One region of the Lysinibacillus sp. DFXJR4 genome, then DNA from elsewhere that is predicted to be linked to it. Evidence: riboswitches for the same ligand, from Rfam matches in the RefSeq annotation. Region 1 holds a riboswitch; each other region holds the start of a gene.

Region 1 (4,227 bases):
GGCTTGTCAGTAACGATTGCACGGATAAAGGACACTCGCTGTTGCATACCGCCAGATAGTTCATTCGGATAGGCATTTATAAATGAAGCAAGACCCACTTTTGCTAACCACTCCTTGGCAAGTTCCACATTCGGCTTTTGCTGAAGCTCTTCTACAATTGTGACATTTTCTAAAATGGTTCGCCATGGTAGTAAACAGGGTTGCTGAGGCATATAGCCAATTGTTCCTCTGTTCTGCTGTATATCTGTACCATCTAATAAAATGGCTCCCTTATCAATAGAAGAAACACCACCAATTAGTTGAAATAGTGTGCTTTTCCCGCTACCAGATGGACCAATGATTGCCACAAATTCACCGTCCTTAACCTCAAAGGATAAATCTTGAATGACCTGAAGAGAATTAAAGGATTTATCAATATTTTGAACGCTTAGCATGGAATCCTCTCCCCTTCACAATGATTTTTTCTAGCAGTCGAATAGCGGTAAATAACACTAAACTTAAACATATAATAGCCAAAATGGCCACAAACACACGATCTGTACGAAATGATGACTGTGCCAATGTCATATAGACCCCAATACCCTTTTTAGCACCTAGCCACTCCGCAATAACAGCCCCCATAACGCTGTAGGTAGCGGCAATTTTAATACCCGAAAAAATAGATGGATATGCAAATGGCCATTCTAACTTCCAAAAGGTTTGTGCCTTTGTTGCCCCAATCATCTCAAAATAATGCTTCAACTCTGGTGAGGTTTGACGAAAGCCATCCATTGCTGCAATAACAATCGGAAAAAAGCATACTAGGCAAATAATGATAAGCTTAGGTAATAAACCAAAGCCAAACCAAATAATTAACAAGGGCGCTAGGACAAGTATTGGAACGTTTTGTGACATAATAAGAATGGGATAAAATAGCTCTCGAATAAATGAAAAACGATGTAGGAGCACAGCAACTGCTAGTCCACAACATATGCCAATTGTAAGTCCTAGTAAAGCTAATTGCACGGTTGCGAAGGCATGAGGCAAAAATGTTTCAAACGATCGTACCCCTTCTGCTAAAATAGCACTTGGTGCCGGCAATAACCAATGAGGGATATCTGCCAAACGCACGATTAGCTCCCATATGAATAAGAGGAAGGCGATAAAAATTATCGACCTTCCCTTTTGTATTGCCTGCTTCATCACTGGTATTTCTCCGTTAATGTATCCATAGTAATACCTGATGGCTGATATAAAATTTTCACTTGTGTAATAACATTGATAGCCCCAAGCTCTATCATTTTGTTATTCATTCGTTCTATAATTTGTAGTAACGTTGTCAGCTCCCCCTCCATCGTCGTTTCTAAAGGATGCACCTCATATTTCACGCCTGATGCATCAATAATAGCAATGGCCGCATCGACAAATGGAATCACATCTTCATATTTTTCTGTTTTCGGAATAATTTGTACACTGATTAATGAGTTTGCCATGTTACTTCGTCTCCTTTTTCGGTAAAAAGTCGTTTGTAAATGCTTGTTCTGCGTTAAATTCGCCCTCTAAAACGTTGTTGCTAGTCATCCACTTCGCATAGTTTTCCCAGACAGCTAGCTTTTGCTCGCCCCATTGAGCAGCGTCATCCTGATATTTATTTGCCAGCCACTCCTGACTTTTATGCACAAGGTCTTTATCTAAATCAGGTACTGCCTCAAGTAAAACATCTGCCGCCTCACCTGGATTACTGATCGCGTATTCATAGCCCTTTGCCACGGCAGCGATAAATGCTTCAACGGTCTTTGGATCATCTTTAATCATTTTTTCATTTGTAGCAAGAACGGGTGTATAATAATCCAGTTGGTCACTATAATCTGTTAAATACAGCATGTTCAGTTTTTCATCACGAAGCTCAGCTTCAATCCCAGTCCAAGCATAATAAATCCATGCAAAATCAATATCTTTTTTCATCATTGTAAAGAAATCTATATCGCCAGCATTAATAATATCTAATTTATTAATATCTGCATTTTCAGTTTGCATTAATGATTGTAGTACGGCCTGCTCTAGTGGAGCTCCCCAGCCGCCATATGTTTTACCTTCAAATTTCTTCGGTGATGTAATACCTTTGGAGGCGATTGAGGCAAAGCCAGAAGTATTATGCTGAATAATCGCCGCAATCGATACCAGAGGTACACCCTGTACACGAGCCTGTGTAATTCCCTCCTGATAGCTTACGCCAAATTGTGCCTTGCCAGATGCTACAAGCTGATCTGCTCCTGCGTCACCAGGTTGTAAGATATCAACATCTAAGCCCTGCTCTTCAAAATAACCTAATTTCTTAGCAACATATAGCCCTGTATGATTTGTATTTGGCATCCAATCAAGTACAACGGACACCTTCTTTAACGCATGCTCATCCTTTTTGGTATCCTCTTTTTCGCTACAGCCCGCTAATGTTAAAAGGGCAGCCATAAGAACCAATAACCATTTTTTCATGCTGAATCCTCCCAGTAAGTAGTGTGAAAGTGTTCATGAAGGAATGCTCTAACCAGAAGAAAGCGTATTTATGGATTATCTGCACCCAAGATATGTACATTTAACAAAAAAACGCCCAGGATTTCTCCCAGACGTTGTCAATCAATATCAAAAATTTACTTTTTTTGAATAGATGTTCCCTACGCTGGTACGAGCCAAATCAGGTTCAAAGGGTCAGCATCTAACGGACACAATCTCAGCTGGCAACTACCAGCCCCCCTACATTCTTTCCATATGAACTTTTCGATGATTATTATACCCATATCTCACTGCAATTGACAAGGCTCTATTTAATATTAACGCTGTAAAAATATTTTAATTGCAGCATCTTTCGCTTCATGAATTCCATCCTCCGTGAGATACTTTTCATTTATCCCAAATACCTGTAATGTCCCTTCCTTAGTATAACGTGGCTCAAAGAGGATTAATGAAATATCTTTAAAGTCGTAAAGTGGTGTTAATGAACCATCTTCTTCGACTTGATATAATCTAAAGCGGTAATGTTCCTCCTTCGGTATCCATTCGTATAGAGCAAACTTATTTTGATAGGCTGTTAAAGTAATGGCTTTTTTACCATCAAGTTTATGATAGGAGCCATCTTCTAAATCAACATATCCTGTCTCTAAGCTTTCTCCAGATCTAAAGGAAGCATAGATTTTATGGTCAGTAAGTGCCACGTCATGTATGCCTTTAAAAGGGAAATCATATTGCTTTTCTTTTTCTGTTCCAACATCATAGAGTGTAAAGCGAACTGTTTCTATTCCATCTTTTTTAAAGGCACTTGGTAGGAGCAATTTATTGTCTTGATAAATTGGCTGACTTACTGCACTATTATCAAAGGCTTGTTTAAATTGTTTTACCTCGTTTGTACGCAGATTTGTTAAGCTATAAATGGTATGACCTGTCGTTGTATCAGATATTGTTGTCAGTAGTGTATCATCTTCAAAATCTATAAAAGTATCCGTAGAAAAGCCTTTGATCTCTAATGTTTCTCTATTTTTTACAAACACAGAATTCCTATCATCAGCCATCCAAACAAGCCAATTTTCATTTACTAACATTTTTGAAATAGGGAATTCACTTGTTACTTCCGCTTTTTCAATATGTGTATCGAGTGCGTAGGAATAAATGGTATTGCCTTCGTAATAATAAAAGGAGTTCGTTGCATCATCAAAGTCAGCTGTAAATAATGTATCAGCAGATCGACCAGGGATACTAATTTCTTCATAGGATTGCTCAGTTATTTGCGATATTGTCAATTGTTCCTTTATTTCATCTATAACTGGATAACTTAATAAAGCCGTAAGAGCTAAAGCTGAAATTCCTACCGCAAAGGGCTTCCACATATGTTTTTTTACAGGGGTTTGCTGTTGCTCCAATCTTACATGAGCAGCTTCTAAAATCTCTTCTTTTTTTTGGGAAGTTAATGCTATTTGATCTGGTATTGTAGCCTTTAATCGATTACGTAAATTCATTTCCATTATAAAATCCCTCCTTTTCTAATTGGATGCCTACTCGTTTTCTCCCTCTTGCTAGCCTTGTTTTCACTGTATTGATTGAACATTGTAAAATGGATGCGATTTCTGTGATAGATAGTTCATCATAGTAATAAAGCCAAAGGACCTCTCGATATTTCGTTTCTAATGTAGTAATGCTGTGAGCAATTACATCCATTTCCTCCTGCTTTAAAATTTGTGATTCCACTGAAATAGAGGC
Region 2 (4,227 bases), on a different contig from region 1:
AATTCCTGTAGGTGAATTCGAATTAAATAAAAACCCAGACAACTATTTTGCTGAGGTTGAGCAAGCTGCATTTGCTCCATCAAACATTGTTCCCGGTATTAGCTTCTCACCAGATAAAATGTTACAAGGACGAATCTTTGCTTATGCAGATGCACAACGCTACCGCCTAGGTGTAAATCATTATATGCTTCCAGTAAACGCCCCAAAATGTCCATTCCGTACTTTCCATCGTGATGGCGCTATGCGTTTTGACGGCAACCTTGGTTCAACTTTAGGCTATGAACCAAATAGCTACAGCGAATGGGAGCATAACTTAGACTATAAAGAGCCTGAATTACGCATTGATGGTAACGCAGGTATCCATGACTTCCGTGAAGATGATAACAACTACTTTGAGCAACCAGGGAAACTATTCCGCCTTATGACTGCCGAAGAACAACAACGCCTATTCGAAAATACAGCAAATGATATGGCACCTGTTGAAGAGTTCATCAAACGTCGTCACATTCTTCACTGCTATTTAGCTGATCCAGCATATGGTGAGGGTGTAGCAAAAGCAATGGGTCTTTCATTAGAAGGTATGGATCTTTCTAATCCATACGTGAAACAACCATCTAACGTTTAATTCTTCCATCTATTATTGATATCCAAATCCAACTTTAACTCCATGTGAGCCACACTTCACATGGAGTTTTTTATTCAACGAAAAAGGTTTGTGCCTAAATAAACACAAACCTTCATTACATTATTATTGATAAATCTGACTGCCTGCTTTCTTAAATTCCTCAGCCTTTTCCTGCATCCCTTGATGAATTGCCTCTGTCGTATTTAAATCTTTTTCTTTTGCATAGTTACGAATATCCTGCGAGATTCTCATACTACAGAACTTAGGCCCACACATTGAACAGAAGTGCGCAGTTTTTGCCCCCTCTGCTGGTAATGTTTCATCATGGTATTCAACTGCACGCTCTGGATCTAAAGACAGGTTGAATTGATCGCGCCAACGGAATTCAAAACGTGCCTTTGAAAGTGCATCATCTCGCTGCTGTGCTCCCGGATGTCCCTTCGCTAAATCAGCCGCGTGTGCAGCAATTTTATACGTAATCACCCCTACACGAACGTCCTCTCGATTTGGTAAGCCCAGATGCTCTTTTGGTGTCACGTAGCATAGCATTGCCGTACCAAACCAACCTATCATTGCCGCACCAATAGCAGATGTAATATGATCATAGCCAGGTGCAATATCTGTTGTCAGTGGTCCTAAAGTATAGAACGGAGCCTCCTTGCACACCTCTAATTGCTTGTCCATATTTTCTTTAATCAAATGCATCGGCACGTGGCCTGGCCCCTCCACCATCACCTGTACATCATGCTTCCAGGCAATCTGTGTTAATTCTCCTAACGTTTCAAGCTCTGCAAACTGTGCCTCGTCATTAGCATCTGCAATCGATCCAGGACGTAAGCCATCCCCTAACGAGAAGGCAACATCATATGTTTTCATGATTTCACAGATTTCTTCAAAATGTGTATATAAAAAGTTCTCTTGATGATGATATAAGCACCATTGCGCCATAATTGAACCTCCGCGTGACACAATGCCTGTCACACGATTGGCTGTTAGTGGCACATAACGCAACAGTACGCCTGCATGAATCGTGAAGTAATCAACGCCTTGCTCTGCCTGCTCGATTAACGTATCACGATACACCTCCCATGTTAAATCCTCAGCTACACCGTTTACCTTTTCAAGTGCTTGGTAAATTGGCACTGTTCCAACTGGCACCGCAGCATTACGGATAATCCATTCACGTGTCGTATGAATGTGCTTACCAGTCGATAAATCCATTATATTATCAGCACCCCAGCGTGTTGCCCAAGTCATTTTCTCCACCTCTTCTGCAATAGAAGATGATACTGCTGAATTCCCAATATTAGCATTAATTTTCACATGGAAGCTACGTCCTATAATCATTGGCTCAGCCTCAGGATGATTAATATTAGAAGGCATAATCGCTCGCCCCGCTGCAATTTCAGAGCGAACAAATTCAGGTTCCATATTTTCACGAATTGCTACAAACTCCATTTCCGGTGTTATAATTCCCTTTCGTGCATAATGAAGCTGTGTGATATTTCTCCCCTTTTTCGCACGTATAGGTTTCCTAGATAGCTCAGGAAAAACGTTTTCTTGAATACGTGGATCATCAGCATTGCGGAAGCCATTATCCTCTGGTTTAATAGTTCGCCCTACATACTCCTCAACATCCCCTCGCTCTCTAATCCATTTACTTCGCAACGCTGGTAAGCCCCTCGTAATATCTACCTTATAGGCAGGGTCAGTATATGGACCGCTCGTATCATATACACGAACTGGAGCATTTTTCTCTTCTCCAAAGCTTCCTGTTGTTGGACTTAATGCAATTTCACGCATCGGCACCAAAATATCCGGTCTCGAACCCTCTACATAAACCTTTTTACTCCCCTCAAAGCTCGACATAATCGTAATGTTCTTTTCGCTAACTGTTGTCATGACCTACTTCTCTCCCTTATAGAAAATTCATACAAGGACCGAATCTAGCTCACCCCAACAAAAATAAAAACCGAATCCAAAAAATTTTGGATCCGGCTATGATTGTAAAAGGTATAATTATCGCATTGTAAAGAGCACGCAATAATTTCTTAACTTTCCCACGCTGGTATGAGCCAGATCAGGTCCAAAGGGTCAAGAAACCTCTATGCGTTTCCCTCTCAGCCTGACTCATCAGACTCCCCTAGTCAATGCTATTAAGTTTGATGCTAGTGTAACAGATATTGCTAAGAGATGGAAGCTTCATTACTATTTTTTCCTTCAGAGTTTATATTTTTGCTTCATAAACTCTAAACGCTTTACCTGCTCAGATGCGAGCCGTAATCATTGCCGCTCCAGATTGACTGTGCTTCATAAGATTGGCTGTATTGGAGGAGCTTTTCATAACGGAAGAAACAGAGTCTGAAATCTGCATAATTCCTGCCGTCATTTCTTCAATTGTTTTAATGATTTCCGCATATACAAATACAATGTAGTCATCATAACGACATTCAATAAAATGACTATGCCTAAAAGTATAGGCAAGTACTTCGTTACAGCAGATTTTTGAATGCCGTAAATAATGGAGCTCTCAATATCTAGTCCAACATATGCAACAATTTCAACATTAAGTGAGTGGTTATTTGGATTTTTAACTAGCTGTTCATACCTCTCTGAATCAAGCTGGTTCACGACATTTCTTGCTAGAATCATATTATTCTTTTTGTACTTTTATAGACAATAAGACCTAGATCAACACTAAAAACAATTATAATAGCAACTAATAAGATGATAAATTTTTCCATAACTTCATCCCTTTACGCAAAGCTATGAACACCCCTTTGAATATTATTTAGTATCTATTTACCCTATGTATATATTTACAATTACAACAACTAATAAAAACACTTTTATTTTTTAGTACTTTTCTTTATTTTGCTTTTGGAGCATAAAAAAAAGCAATAAGCCATAAGCCTATTCCTTTTTTTACGTCATATGTTATGAAAGAAATAATAATTCTGCTAGATAAATAACGATTGTTACTGTAATACAGCTCACTATTGTTGAAAATAAAACAGTTTGTGCGGCTGTTGCTGATTCGATATCATATTCTAATGCTAAACTAGAACTATTTCGGGATGTTGGAAAAGCGCTAGCAATAAATAATGATTGTGCCACTACCCCATCTAGACCGAGTATATAAATAATGAATAAAGCAACTGCTGGTCCCAAAATTAGTCGTGTAAAACAGCTAATAATGACTGTTTTATTAAACATGGATTTTATTTCAAGCTGTGATAATTGGGCACCTAACGTGATTAATGCCACAGCAATAAAACCGTCTGCAACATGATCTATTGGAATTTTAATAAACTGTGGCACTGCAAGATTAAAATAGTTCATTGCCACCCCTATAATAAGGGCATGAATGATAGGCATCTTAAGAAAATCCTTTACAATGGATATACCTGATTTTGTTGAGGAAATTAAGTTGTATAAGCCATATGTATAGGTAGTCATATTTTGGAATATCACCAAAATAACCTGTATCGCTACGCCGATTGGTTGTGTCACAAATATCATTTGTGCAACAGGAATTCCATAGTTTCCTGAATTAATAAGGACAACACTATTTTTAAATACCGCAGCCTCTGTTTTAACTA
Region 3 (4,227 bases), on a different contig from region 1:
TTTAATAAGATTATCATTTCCTATCTCTCCATCATTAAGTACCACAAATGCCTTTACAATATTTCCTCGAACTTCATCTGGACTTGCTACAACTGCCGCTTCTTTTACTGTAGCATGTTTGATGAGAGCGTCTTCTACTTCAAAGGGTCCTATTGTATAGCCGGATGAAATAATAACATCATCTCCTCGCCCCTCAAACCAAAAATAACCATCTACATCTTTATATGCTCGATCACCAGTGATATACCAATCTCCTCTAAATTGTAAGCTGGTACGCTCAGGGTCATGTAAATATTTTTTAAATAACGCAGGCGTTGCACGATGAACAGCAATATCGCCTACTTCTCCAACTGCAACAGGATGTCCAAAATCATCTATAATTTCTACTGTATTTCCTGAAGTTGGTTTTCCCATTGAGCCAATTCTAGCCTCCATACCTACCATTGTTCCAACCAGTAATGTATTTTCAGTTTGCCCATAGCCATCTCTTACCTGTAAACCGAAAGTATCCACAAACATTTTTATTACATCGCTATTTAGAGGCTCTCCTGCTGAGACAGCTTCACGAACACTTTCTAAATTAAAATCTTGTAAATTTTCTAGTGCAGCCATAAATCGATATTCAGTTGGTGTACAGCACAGAATATTAATATTGAATTTCTCTAGAAGTGTAAGATATGTTGCTGCATTAAATTTGCCTTTGTACACAAATGCGGTTGCACCACTTCCTAATGTAGCGAGGAATGGACTCCAAATCCATTTTTGCCAACCTGGAGCTGCCGTAGCCCAAACAATGTCATCTTCCTGTACGCCTAACCAATTTGGAGCTGTTGTTCGTAAATGTGCAAATCCCCAGCTATGTGTATGTACTGCTGCCTTAGGATTGCCTGTTGTACCACTTGTATAAGCTAAAAATGCCTTGTCTGAACTTTTCGTTGGCGTTGAACTTATGTAGTCTGTTGGTTGTTCTTGCATTTTTTGAAGTAATGACTGCCAAGGTTCGTGAGCAGTACCTATTACGAATTGCTGCAAGCCCTGTAAGTTTTTCACATTATCAAATTGCTCAATATATGGCTCATATGCAACAATGCCCTTTGCATGAGCGTGGTTTATACGATATTCTATATCCTTCGCTCTTAGCATTTCTGAACTAGGAATAATTGTTATACCAGCTTTTAAAGCAGCAATATAGACAATATAGGCTTCTACTGATCTAGGCACCATCACGATAAGTACATCACCTTTTGTTAAACCTTGTTTTGTAAAAACATGTGCTGCCTGATTTGCCTTTGCCAGTAAATGTGCGTATGTAATAAACTGAACATCATCATTTTCATCATAAATAATGAGCGCATTCTTGTTTGCATCCTGTGCATATTTTTCAATTTCCTCTGTAATATTGTACCATTCAGGTGCAATTAAATCCTGTCTTTTCATGGCAAATGCCTCCCTTATGCTATGACTCATTATAAAACTCCATTTTTATCATTTTCAATGGTTCGCACTCTATTTTAGAAAAGTCATGACAACTATCATACTTTGCTATATGGCATCAGTCACGTTCATCAATCAATTTCGCCTAGGTGTAATTGTAGCTGTCGCTACAGAACTACATTTGCTAAATGAAGATAAAAACTATCTATTGAACAGGAAAGAAAAGTATGGTACATTTTGGTCAACTAAAAGCAAGATTGCAGGGGGACTCATTTGGAGTTGAGAAGGTAAAACCTGACCCTTTGAACCTGTTAGTTAATACTGACGTAGGGAGCAATTCACATCTAATTCATTGATGAAAGGCTCTTTTGCGTGTATTTTTTGCACAAAAAAGAGCCTTTTTTGCATGCTTACGTCCATCCAACAAAGGAGGACTTAAAATGGTTTTTCAAACTATCCGTAAAAAAAGCCCACTAATTCATTGCATTACAAATTATGTAGTGGCAAATTTTCAAGCAAACGGGCTTTTAGCAATCGGTGCCTCACCAGTTATGGCTGATGGCAATGACGAGGTTGAGGAAATGGTTGCAATTGCCTCAAGCTTATTAATAAATATTGGTACCCTTAATGACAAAACGAAAGAATCCATGATACTTGCAGGAAAAAAAGCCAATGCACTTGGCATACCAGTAGTGTTAGATCCAGTTGGCGCTGGAGCCACAACTTACCGAAAACAAACCGTAAAGCAACTATTAGAAGAGATTGAATTTGCAGTAATTCGCTGCAATATTGGAGAGCTTGCCGCAATTGCCAACGTAAAATGGCAGCAAAAAGGTGTAGACAGTGGAACAGGTTCCATTTCCTTAGAGGATGAAGCAAAAAGAATTGCTCAGTTGTATCATTGTATAGTGATTGTCACAGGTGAAAAAGATTTCATAACTGATGGAAATCACCAACAATGGATTACAGGCGGAAATCCTCATATGACAGAGGTCACCGGTACTGGCTGCTTATTAAGTGCCATTTGTTGCGCTGCTTTTGTATCTGACAATCAGCCCTATAACCAATTAGTAGATGTACTAAGATGTTATAAAAAAATTGCTGAACAAGCCGGTTCTACTACACAATACATCGGTGATTTTCAAATTGCTGTATTGAATGAACTATATCGTCTTTCAAAGGACGGTGAACGATAATGCAGGTTGTTACGACAATTGCTGGATCTGATAGTGGCGGCGGTGCTGGTATACAGGCTGATTTAAAAACCTTTCAGGAATTAAAGGTGTTTGGAACTTCTGTCATTACAGCTTTGACCGCACAAAATACACTTGGTGTATCAGGGGTAATGCCCATTGAGGCAAGCTTTGTTGAGCAACAACTACAGGCACTATTGGAGGATTTCCCAATTAGTGCTATGAAAACAGGCATGCTATTTTCCTCAGCCATTATACAAACTATTGCACAAATAATGGCTAATACCAAAGTTCCACTTATTGTAGATCCTGTGATGATTGCAAAGGGCGGAGAAAGCTTATTACAACAAGATGCCATTGATGCTATCATTAATCTTCTACTGCCAGTGGCAACCATTGTGACTCCGAATATTCCAGAGGCCGAAACGCTTACTGGCAAAGAAATTAACACTTTAGCTGATATAAAAGAAGTAGCCAAGCTCTTGCTACAAACTGGAGTACAATGTGTCATTATAAAAGGAGGTCATTTAGCAGATAAGAATTTTGCCATTGATTATATATTTTTTAAAGATGGACATTCTTTTTCTATGCAAACTCCTCGTATTTCATCAAAAAATACACATGGTACTGGCTGTACGTTTTCAGCAGCCATAACTGCTTTTTTGGGCAGTGGTCTTCCTATAAAAGAAGCAATTATCGAAGCAAAAAAATTTATTCAATTAGCAATAACGTATGATTTAGCTCTAGGTAATGGGCATGGGCCGACAAATCATTTTGCCTATCAAAACTATAAGGAGAGCTGTGAGGTGATTATTCATGAATCGTAAGGATTTACAGCTATATTTTATAATGGGCACAGGTAATGTTATCCATCAGAAGCCAATACAAGTTCTTGAAAAAGCTTTACAGCATGGGATCACCATGTTTCAGCTTCGAGAAAAGGGACCTCGTGCATTAACAGGACAAGAATATGAAAATTTTGCTCGTCATTGTCAAAAGCTTTGTCAGCAGTATAATGTGCCGTTTATTATCAATGATGATGTAGAGCTTGCAGTAAAACTTAAGGCAGATGGAATCCATATTGGTCAGGAGGATTTCCCTGTATCTAAAATTCGTAAAAAAATTGGAAAGATGATACTAGGTGTTTCAGTTCATTCTCATGCTGAATTGGAAACTGCTCTACAATATGGAGCAGATTATGTAGGAATTGGTCCCATTTTTGCAACTACATCTAAAAGCGATGCGAAAACGCCAAGTGGAACAAAATTTTTGCAGGGCATACGCATTGAAAATCCTGAGCTTCCCATTGTTGCAATTGGAGGCATAAATTGTTCAAATGGACAATCAGTTATTGATGCTGGTGCGGATGGTATCGCTGTTATTTCTGCTATTTGTGATAGTGAGGATATTTCCCAGACAATAGCAACGTTTAAATCATTTTTTATTTAGGATAATTAAACTAAATGTAAGCAAACTAAAACCAGTGCCTTTTACGGTCACTGGTTTTAAGCTTAATAATTACTTATTCAGCAATTATTGATTGTTGTTTGGCATACCTTTTAATTGAGATTCTGCCATTTGTACAAGACGTTTAGTGATT

What was found. Region 1 has a riboswitch for thiamine pyrophosphate ahead of AC2CGN_RS18900 (ABC transporter substrate-binding protein). Riboswitches for the same ligand answer to the same signal wherever they lie in the genome.
Region 2: linked by a shared signal. The riboswitch ahead of thiC (phosphomethylpyrimidine synthase ThiC) and the one ahead of AC2CGN_RS18900 (ABC transporter substrate-binding protein) in region 1 are both predicted to bind thiamine pyrophosphate.
Region 3: linked by a shared signal. The riboswitch ahead of thiM (hydroxyethylthiazole kinase) and the one ahead of AC2CGN_RS18900 (ABC transporter substrate-binding protein) in region 1 are both predicted to bind thiamine pyrophosphate.

What each region holds. Positions count from the first base shown of each region.
Region 1 is NZ_JBXUNW010000012.1:28,766-32,992, forward strand. It holds gene AC2CGN_RS18885 (ABC transporter ATP-binding protein) at 1-434, opposite strand, end outside; gene AC2CGN_RS18890 (ABC transporter permease) at 412-1,182, opposite strand; gene AC2CGN_RS18895 (thiamine-binding protein) at 1,182-1,472, opposite strand; gene AC2CGN_RS18900 (ABC transporter substrate-binding protein) at 1,474-2,472, opposite strand; TPP riboswitch at 2,632-2,742, opposite strand; gene AC2CGN_RS18905 (hypothetical protein) at 2,808-3,992, opposite strand; gene AC2CGN_RS18910 (sigma-70 family RNA polymerase sigma factor) at 3,973-4,227, opposite strand, start outside.
Region 2 is NZ_JBXUNW010000026.1:20,554-24,780, forward strand. It holds gene AC2CGN_RS24525 (catalase) at 1-625, shown strand, start outside; gene thiC (phosphomethylpyrimidine synthase ThiC) at 749-2,527, opposite strand; TPP riboswitch at 2,666-2,780, opposite strand; gene AC2CGN_RS24535 (hypothetical protein) at 3,011-3,277, opposite strand; gene AC2CGN_RS24540 (AEC family transporter) at 3,563-4,227, opposite strand, start outside.
Region 3 is NZ_JBXUNW010000003.1:118,444-122,670, forward strand. It holds gene mbcS (acyl-CoA synthetase MbcS) at 1-1,437, opposite strand, end outside; gene AC2CGN_RS10805 (hypothetical protein) at 1,523-1,717, shown strand; TPP riboswitch at 1,686-1,784, shown strand; gene thiM (hydroxyethylthiazole kinase) at 1,875-2,630, shown strand; gene thiD (bifunctional hydroxymethylpyrimidine kinase/phosphomethylpyrimidine kinase) at 2,630-3,454, shown strand; gene thiE (thiamine phosphate synthase) at 3,444-4,076, shown strand; gene AC2CGN_RS10825 (alpha/beta-type small acid-soluble spore protein) at 4,161-4,227, opposite strand, start outside.